DNA from 2 places in the Arthrobacter ginkgonis genome. Region 2 is predicted to be linked to the other one. Evidence: riboswitches for the same ligand, from Rfam matches in the RefSeq annotation. Region 2 holds a riboswitch; the other holds the start of a gene.
The links. Region 2 has a riboswitch for guanidine ahead of ABD912_RS16035 (DMT family transporter). Riboswitches for the same ligand answer to the same signal wherever they lie in the genome.
Positions count from the first base shown of each region.

Region 1 (4,401 bases), on a different contig from region 2:
GGCGAGGATTCCGAGGGGGATTCCGACGAAGACTCGGGCGACGAGGGCGACTCGGGGAACGGACGCGGCGACTGGGAGGACTAGCGCGCGGGGCAGGCTAACCAAGCGGGGCGGTCCGGGACTTATGGCCCCGGGCCGCCCTACTGCTTGATGAGCGGGCTCAGGTCCGCGGCCGCAAGGGCCGCCCCGGCCAGCCCGAGGGACTCCAGCCAGTTGCCGAGCATCTGGTAGCCGCCCTCGGTGAGGACGGATTCGGGGTGGAACTGCACGCCCCACAGCGGCGCCTTGCGGTGCGCCAGGCCCATCACGACGCCGCCCTCGGTCTCGGCGGTGATTTCCAGCTCCTCCGGGATGGAGGAGCGCACGGCGGCCAGGGAGTGGTAGCGGGTCGCCGTGAACGGGTTGGCGACGTCGTGGAAGATCGGGTGGGAGCCGTGGTGCACCAGCGAGGTCTTCCCGTGCATCAGTTCCTCGGCGTGGGTGACCACGCCGCCGTAGGCCTCGGCGATGGCCTGGTGGCCCAGGCACACCCCCAGCAGCGGCTTGGCGTGGGTGCCGCACCACTTGATCAGCTCGACGCACACGCCGGCCTCGGCCGGGTTGCCCGGGCCGGGGGAGATCAGGACGCCGTCGCGCGCGGAGGCCAGTTCGATCGCCTCGGCCAGCGTGACGTCGTCGTTGCGGACCACGGTGGTTTCGGCGCCGAGTTCCTGCAGGTAGCCGACCAGCGTGTAGACGAAGCTGTCGTAGTTGTCGATCACCAGGATCCGGGTGGGGGCGGTCATCGCGGGAGCACCATGCCAATCGTCGAGTCGGTCCAGGGAACGAACTGGCGGTTCGCCCACGGGAACACGTATTCCATCAGGACCAGTATGGCCGCAGCAATCAGCAGGACGGAAATGAGGAGGCGGATCCACAGCGGTCCGGGCAGGTGGCGGAAAATCCAGGCGTACATTTGTTGCTCCCTGCTACTTCTGCAGCTTGGCGACGGTTGCGGCGATGGCCGCCGGCGGGCCGTCCGCGGCGGGCGTGAACGATTCGAGCACGGAGACGGCAATGATCCGCATCCGGGTGGTGAACGGGGGGTCGCAGCTGGTCATGGTCAGCACGGCCTCGGTGGGCTTTTCGCCCGGCCGGCCGGGCACCGGCGCCAGGACCTCGGCGGCGGAGGGGTGGACGATCTGCGTGCTGCGGTAGGCGTAGGTGTAAAAGCCCTTGGCGGTCTGCACGTAGATCAGGTCGCCGTCGCGGAGCCGGTCGATTTCGCGGAAAGCTTCCCCGTAAGTCTGCCGGTGGGCGGCCACGGCGAAGTTGCCCTTCTCCCCCGGCATCTGCGTGTCGGGGTAGTGGCCGATGCCCAGGGTGTTGAGCACGTCCAGTCCGACGCCGGTGGTCACCGGCCGCGCGAAGTCCTCGCCGAAGCGCGGGACATACATGACCGCGAACGGGTTCCCTTCCAGCAGCGGGTTATCCGCCGGTTCGCCAGCCGGCTCCTCGGCAGGAGTCCCGGCAAATCCTTCCAGGGCGCGCTCAACGGCCGTTTCCTGGGCGCGTCCGGCGTCGAGGTTCGTCCACCACAACTGCCAGACGACGAAGAGCAGCAGCACGGCGCCGGCGGTGAGAAACAGTTCGCCGAAAATCCCGAAGGCCGTCGAGAAGGGACCCCGCCGCGGGCGGTCGTGCGCAGCACCCGTTGATCTGCGGGTGACTTGGGCCGCTTCGGGCATTCCTGGTTCCTTCCGCGCCGTCGCCCGGGGCGGAAGGGCCCCAGCGGCTACAATTGAGATATTGACAAGGAGCGTGCCGGTGCTATTCGGACCGGCCCACCAGCCACAATAACGCCCGACCCGCAGTCTTCGCGGATGTCGCCGGCGCCCGAGCGCAGGAGAAGCCGTGCCAGAGTCCAAGACCCGACGCAAGAACCGCCGGCCCGACGAGGCCTCCGGCGCCGGCCAAGCCAGCTACAAGCCGCTGCCGGTCTGGTACAAGCCCGTCATGTTCGGCCTGATGATCCTGGGCCTGCTCTGGATCATGGTCTACTACATTTCCCAGGGCGTGCTGCCCGTGGTCATGATCGGCGGCTGGAACATCGTGATCGGCTTCGGGCTGGCGATGGCGGGCTTCTTCATGACCACCCGCTGGCGCTAGCTGTACTCAGCCAGCAGGTTGGTTGCACCGGCTGCCCCGCGCTTACCATCCCCCGGTCCCTGCGGCCGGTGCCGGGCGCCCCGCGCGGGTCACTCGACGAACTTCAGCCCCACGACACATCCGATCAGGACCGTGATCAGGACGATCTTCTGCCAGCTGACGGCGTCGCCGCCGAAGGCCATTCCGTAGGCCACGGTCAGGGACGCCCCGATGCCCACCCACACCGCGTAAGCGGTTCCGATGGATATGCTTCGCATGGCATATGCCAGACCCAGCATGCTCAGGACCACGCCGATCCCGAACACCACCGCGGGCCCCAGGCGGGTGAATCCCTCCGACTTGCCCAGGGCCACCGCCCAGACGGCCTCCAACAGTCCCGACACCACCAACACGATCCACGCCATGGCGCACCCGTCCCTTCAGCGGCCGTCTTGTCGTGGTCCGGGTACGGCTCCCTCGTCCGGGGAAAGGTGGATTCCTGCCGGTTAGGCTACCACCGGAGGCCCTCCCCCTTGCCCGCCCGCCCCGTCGCGCTCCCGACCGAAAGACACCATGACCCAGAACACCAAGACCCAAGACGGCACGACCCAGTCCCACCTCTCCTCCACCGCCCCTTCCAAACTCCCGCCCAAGAAGCTCTACGGCGCCCTCGCGCTGGCGGAAATGGTCACTTGGGCCCTGCTGATCCTGGGCATGGTGCTGAAGTACTCCGGCATCACCGAGGCGCTGGTGCCCGTGTTCGGACTGGTCCACGGCGTGGTGTTTTTGGCCTACTGCGTGGTGACGGTGTTCGTCTGGGTCAACCAGCGCTGGGGCTTCGTCCGCGGCCTGCTGGGGCTGGCCTCCGCCATCATTCCCTTCGCCACCCTGCCGTTTGAGCGGGCCACCGCCCGGCGCGGGCTGCTGGAGGGCGGCTGGCGGCTGGCCCCCGGCGGCGAGCAGCCTTCCGGGGCGGTCGAAAAGCTGCAGGCCTTGTGCCTGCGCCGTCCGGTGGCTGCCTCCGTGGTGGGCGCCGTGCTGATCGCCGCGGCCACCGCCGCGCTGCTGGCCGTTGGCCCGCCGGTCCCCAAGGGCTAGCGCGCGGGGCAGGCCCTCTCGTGTCGACTTCGTCGCCACGCAGGGACCCGACTGCCCCGCGCTTGCGGGGGAACGGCCCTCTCGTGTCGACTTCGTCGCCACGCAGGGACCCGACTGCCCCGCGCTTTGCGGAGGAACGGCCCCGTCCCTGCTACCGGTGACCACGCGCCCCCTTACGGCGTAGCGTGGGAACGTGGATTGGATCCTCTGGTTCGACGCGGGCTGGTTCAACGCCACCGACCGCGAGTTTGCCCGGCAAGTGCTGCAGCGCGGCATCGCAGCGCTGTACTTCGTGGCGTTCCTGTCCACGCTGAACCAGTTCCCGGCGCTGCTCGGCGAACACGGCCTGCTGCCGGTGCCCCGGTACCTGGAACGGACCATCCAAAGCGGCCTGCGGCCGCGCCCCACCCTGTTCACCCGCTGGCCGTACACCGACCGGCGGCTGCGCGCGATGTGCTGGACGGGCCTGGCCGTCTCCGCGCTGCTGGTTGCCGGCCTGCCCCAAGCGGGTCCCCCGTGGGTGCCGATGGTCGCGTTCCTGCTCCTGTGGGGGATGTATATGTCCATCGTCAACGTGGGGCACACCTTCTACGGGTTCGGCTGGGAGATGCTGCTGCTGGAGGCCGGGTTCCTGGCGGCTTTCCTCGGTTCCGACCGCGTGCCCCCGCCCGCCCCCATGATCCTTCTGGCCATCTGGCTGGTGTTCCGCCTGGAGTTCGGCGCCGGGATGATCAAGATCCGCGGCGGCAGCGAATGGCGGGACTTCACGGCCCTTTTCTACCATCACGAGACCCAGCCCATGCCGGGCCCGCTCAGCCGGCAGGCCCACCTGCTGCCCAAGCCGCTGCACCGGATGGAGGTGGCCGGCAACCACTTCGCCCAACTGGTGGTGCCGTTCCTGCTCTTCGCTCCGCAGCCGGTGGCGACCATCGCCGCGGCCGTCGTCGTGGGGACCCAGCTGTGGCTGGTGGCCACCGGGAACTTCGCCTGGCTGAACTGGATGGCGATCGTGCTGGCCTTCAGCGCGGTCAGCGACCGCGTGGTGCACGCCGTGCTGCCGATGATCCCGCTGGGGCAGGAACCGGGCCCGGGCTCCCCGTTGTGGTGGGTCGTGCTGGTCTGGGCCGTGGCGGCGCTGCTGCTGGTGCTCAGCTACCGGCCCCTGCTGAATCTCTT
Region 1 covers NZ_BAABEO010000025.1:122,458-126,858, forward strand. The annotation lists gene pknB (Stk1 family PASTA domain-containing Ser/Thr kinase) at 1-84, shown strand, start outside; gene ABD912_RS19110 (anthranilate synthase component II) at 141-785, opposite strand; gene ABD912_RS19115 (hypothetical protein) at 782-955, opposite strand; gene ABD912_RS19120 (class E sortase) at 969-1,727, opposite strand; gene ABD912_RS19125 (cell division protein CrgA) at 1,894-2,148, shown strand; gene ABD912_RS19130 (DMT family transporter) at 2,238-2,552, opposite strand; guanidine-III (ykkC-III) riboswitch at 2,570-2,632, opposite strand; gene ABD912_RS19135 (DUF3817 domain-containing protein) at 2,701-3,225, shown strand; gene ABD912_RS19140 (lipase maturation factor family protein) at 3,419-4,401, shown strand, end outside.
Region 1: another riboswitch for guanidine. It lies ahead of ABD912_RS19130 (DMT family transporter); the one in region 2 lies ahead of ABD912_RS16035 (DMT family transporter).

Region 2 (4,401 bases):
GGCGCCCCTGGTCTACCAGGGCGGCGGCTTTTTCGACGGCGCCCAGCTTGTCCCGGCCGGCTAGGCCACCCCTGCAGCGAACCACGAAGGAGCCCACAGCATGTCCGTCACCGCGTCCACAGAACAACCCAAGCAGGAGCTGCCCAACCGGGAGCTGCTCCTGAGCGCCCTGTCGCACCAGGGCCACGAGGCCGCCAGCGAGGCCATCGACACCTACTACGCAGCCGACTTCGTCCGCCACGGCGAGAAGACGGACTACAGCCGCGACCAGCTGCGGGAGGGGATCGCACGGCTCTACCGCGGCTTCCCCGACCTGGTGCGCACCCACAGCGACGTGATCGTGCAGGGGGACCGCGCCGCCTACCGGTGGGAGGCGCGCGGCACCCACCTGGGCGACTACCTGGGGGTCCGGGCCACCCGGCGGCCCGTGCACGCCCGAGGCATCGTGATGTGCCGGTTCGCCGACGGCAGGATCGCGGAGGAGTGGGCCTCGTGGAACAAGGCCAGCCTGCTGCACGACCTGGGCATCATTCCGCTGGGTCGGGAGGAGGGCAAGTGAGGGAGTTCGCGGGCAAGATCGCCTTCATCACCGGCGGCGCCTCGGGCGCCGGCCTGGGGCAGGCGCGGGTCTTCGGGCACGCCGGGTGCCGCATCGTGATCGCCGACATCCGCCGGGCCGCGATCGACGACGCCCTGGAGCTGCTGCGCTCCGAGGGAATCGAGGCGCACGGGATCGAGCTCGACATCACCGACCGGCAGGCCTACGCGGCCGCCGCGGACGAGGTCGAGGCGATCTTCGGCTCCGCGCCGCAGCTGCTCTTCAACACCGCGGGGGTCAACAGCTTCGGGCCCTTGGCCACGGCCACCTATGAGGACTTCGACTGGGTGATGGGCGTGAACCTGCAGGGCGTCATCAACGGCATCCAGACGTTCCTGCCCCGCATGATCGCCAGCGGGCGGGACGGCCACATCGTCAGCACCGCCTCCATGGCCGGCTTCGAGGGCAGCCCCACCGCGGCGATCTACGCGGCCAGCAAGGCGGCGGTGATCAACCTGATGGAGAGCTACGCGCTGTCCCTGCCGGCCCACGGCATCGGTGCCTCGGTGCTGTGTCCGGCCAGCATCCGGTCCAACATCGCCTTCGCCCAGGACACCCGGCCGGCCCACTTGGCCGCGAACTCGGGGTTCCGCGCGGATCCCGAGTTCATTGCGCTGCAGCACCAGCTCTACAGCGGCGGCATGGATCCGATCGTGCTGGCCGGGCACGTCAAGCGCGGCATCGAGGAGGACGCCGTGCACATCCTGCCCTACCCGGAAACGCGGGACGGGATCGAGCGGCACTTCCGCACCATCCTTGACTCCTTCGCCGACTCCTCGGTCGATCCGGAAGGCGCCCGGGAACGGGCCCTCGCCTTCGAGCGGTACCGGGCCCAAGCGGCTGCCCTCCCGGCCTCCACGGACTGAGCCCGCCCGCGCGGCGGTACCGGACAGGGAGGGGGGACGACGCCGGAACGCACCGCCGGCGTCGTCGCCCCCCTCAGGCGAGGACCTGCCTAGTGGGAGAGCTTGAGCCCCACCACGCCGGCGACGATCATCAGCAGGAACAGCACCTTTACCACCGACAGCGGCTCCCCGCCGGTGGCCATCGCATAGACCACGGTAAGTACCGCCCCGATGCCGACCCACACCGCGTAGGCGGTGCCAACCGGCAGGCCCCGCATGGCATAGGCCAGTCCCGCCATGCTGGCGGCCAACGCGGAGAAGAACACAACGGACGGACCCAGTCGGCTGAAGCCCTCGGACTTGCCCAGCGCGGTGGCCCACGCCGCCTCAAGCACACCGGACAACACCAGAACGAACCATGACATGACAGCCTCCACGGGCCGTCTTGTCGCACACCGGGTACGGCACCCATCGTCCGGAAGCCCGTTGTTTCGGGCTCCTTTCAGGATCCCACGCCCCTTGGCGGGCGGCAATGTCAACTCCCTCACCCGCGTCCGCGCGGGCGATCCGCCGCCCTCAGGCCGAACGCAGCGCCTCCAGCGCCTCCTCCACGCGGCGCGAGGGGCGGTGCTCGCTCGGCAGCACGCCGACCAGCGCGTTGCCTTGCACCGCATCCAGGACGGGCAGGTACACCACGGTGCGCCCGTCGAAGGTCGCTCCGGTCGCCGGCACGCTGTTGATCAGCGAGTACCCCAGCCCGCGCGCCACCATGCAGCGGATCGTCTCCATGTTGCTGCTCCTCCAGCGCACGTCCATGCGCAGCCCGAGGTCGGACACGATGGAAGTGAGCCGTTCGATCGTCGGCGGGACGTCGAGCAGGACGGCCGGTTCGCCGATGACCTGCGCCAGGTGGATCCCGGGTTCGCCCGCCAGCGGATGCGTGGCGGGCAGCATCACGTGCAGGTGGATGTCGATCAGGCGCACCGGGGTCAGGTCGGGCGCGGCCTGCAACTCATAGACGAGCGCGAAGTCCAGGTGTCCGTCGCGGACCGCGTCCTGTATCTCCGAGGGCGCCCCCTCCCGGAATCCGAGCTCCACCTCCGGATAGCGGGTGGTGAAGTGCTCGGCGAGCACCGGCATCAGGCGTGGCGAAATCGACTGGGCGAAACCGATGTTCAGGGGGCCGCGCATCAGGTCGCGGTGGTCCGTCATCGCCTCTTCGGCCTCGGCCACCCGGGCCAGGACCGCCCGGGCATGTGCGGCAAACTCGCGCCCCGCCGGCGTGGGGGCGACCCGCTTGGAACGTGAGCGGATCAGCAGGTCGGTCTCCAGCGAGCGTTCCAGCTGGGAGATGGCCATCGAAACCGCGGCCTGGGAAATGTGGCACGCCGCGGCGGCCGCCGTCACCGAGCCGTGCTCGATGACCCGAACGTAGTACTGGAGCTGGCGCAGCGTGATTTCAGGCATAAGTTTTCCTGATCGATTTCCTTGGATCAATTGATTATACAGATCCTGTGCGGTGGCACACACTGGAACCAGAATCGTCCCTCACCCACAAGGAAGTGTCGTGAATCGCACCCAGACCCATGGAGGCACCGGAGCCTCCCTCACGGGCCCGGCCCCTTCGGGCGAACCCTCGGGGCCGGCCGTGAACGAATCGCTGAACACGGCGGAGATGCGCCGCATCCTCTCCTCGAGCTTCATCGGCAGCGCCATCGAGTACTACGACTTCATCCTTTACGCGACGGCCGCCTCGCTGGTGTTCGGCCACGTCTTCTTCGCCGACCTCGGCGCCGGATTCGCGCTCTTCGCCTCCTTCGCCACGCTGGCCGTCGGCTACGTGGCCCGCCCGCTCGGCGGCGTCGTCTTCGGCCACTTCGGCGACAAGCTGGGCCGCAAGAAGATGCTGGTGCTCTCCATGCTGATCATGGGCGTGGGCACCACGCTGATCGGCGTGCTGCCCACCACCGCCCAGATCGGGATCGCCGCGCCGATCGCGCTGGTGCTGCTGCGCATCTGCCAGGGCATCGCCGTCGGCGGCGAGTGGGGCGGGGCGGCCCTGATGGCGCTCGAGCACGCGCCGAAGGCCAAGCGCGGCTTCGCCACCTCCTTCGCCAGCGCCGGCGGCCCGGCCGGGGCCATCATGGCCACACTGGTGGTCTCCGCGGTCTCCGCGCTGACCGGCGAGAACTTCCTGACGTGGGGGTGGCGCATCCCGTTCCTGCTCAGCGCCGTGCTGATCGCCGTCGGCCTGGTGATCCGGCTGAAGGTCTCCGAGACGCCGTCCTTCCAGCGGCTGGAGGCCGTCAACGACAAGCGCAGGATGCCGATCCTTGAGGTCCTGCGCGACCACCCGCGCGCCGTGGTCCTGGCGCTGCTGGCCGCCATGAGCTTCTACGCCTGCCAGGGACTGTTCACCGTCTGGGGCGTCTCGCTCGCCGTGGAGAACGGGGTGGACCGCTCCGGAGTGCTGAACTGGAAGGCCGCCGGCGCCATCGTCACCCTGCTCGTCACGTTCTGGGCCGCGCGCATGAGCGACCGGATCGGGCGCAACCGCATGCTGCTGATCGGCGGCGTGGTCGGCGTCGTGCTGGCCTACCCGCTGATCGCCCTGCTGAACAACGGCACCCTCTGGGGCTTCGCCGTCGCGATCGTGGTCGGCAACGGGGTGGTGCAGGGCCTGCTCTACGGGCCGATCGGCGCGTTCGTCGCCGAGCAGTTCCCCACCAGCGTCCGCTACACCGGCGCCTCGCTCTCCTACCAGGGGGCCTCCACCCTGGGCGCCGGCTTCAGCCCGATGATCGCCACGGGGCTGGTCCTCGCCGCCGGAGGCAGCATCGGACTGGTCGCCGCCTTCTTCGCAGCGGTCATGGTCGCAGGCATGGTCGCGGTCCGGCTGACCAAGGAAACCTCCAAGATCGACCTGGGCTAGGCGCCTGCCCGGCGGCGGTTCCCCGA
Region 2 covers NZ_BAABEO010000020.1:201,635-206,035, reverse strand. The annotation lists gene ABD912_RS16050 (flavin reductase family protein) at 1-64, shown strand, start outside; gene ABD912_RS16045 (ester cyclase) at 101-559, shown strand; gene ABD912_RS16040 (SDR family NAD(P)-dependent oxidoreductase) at 556-1,464, shown strand; gene ABD912_RS16035 (DMT family transporter) at 1,554-1,868, opposite strand; guanidine-III (ykkC-III) riboswitch at 1,878-1,945, opposite strand; gene ABD912_RS16030 (LysR family transcriptional regulator) at 2,020-2,910, opposite strand; gene ABD912_RS16025 (MFS transporter) at 3,011-4,375, shown strand.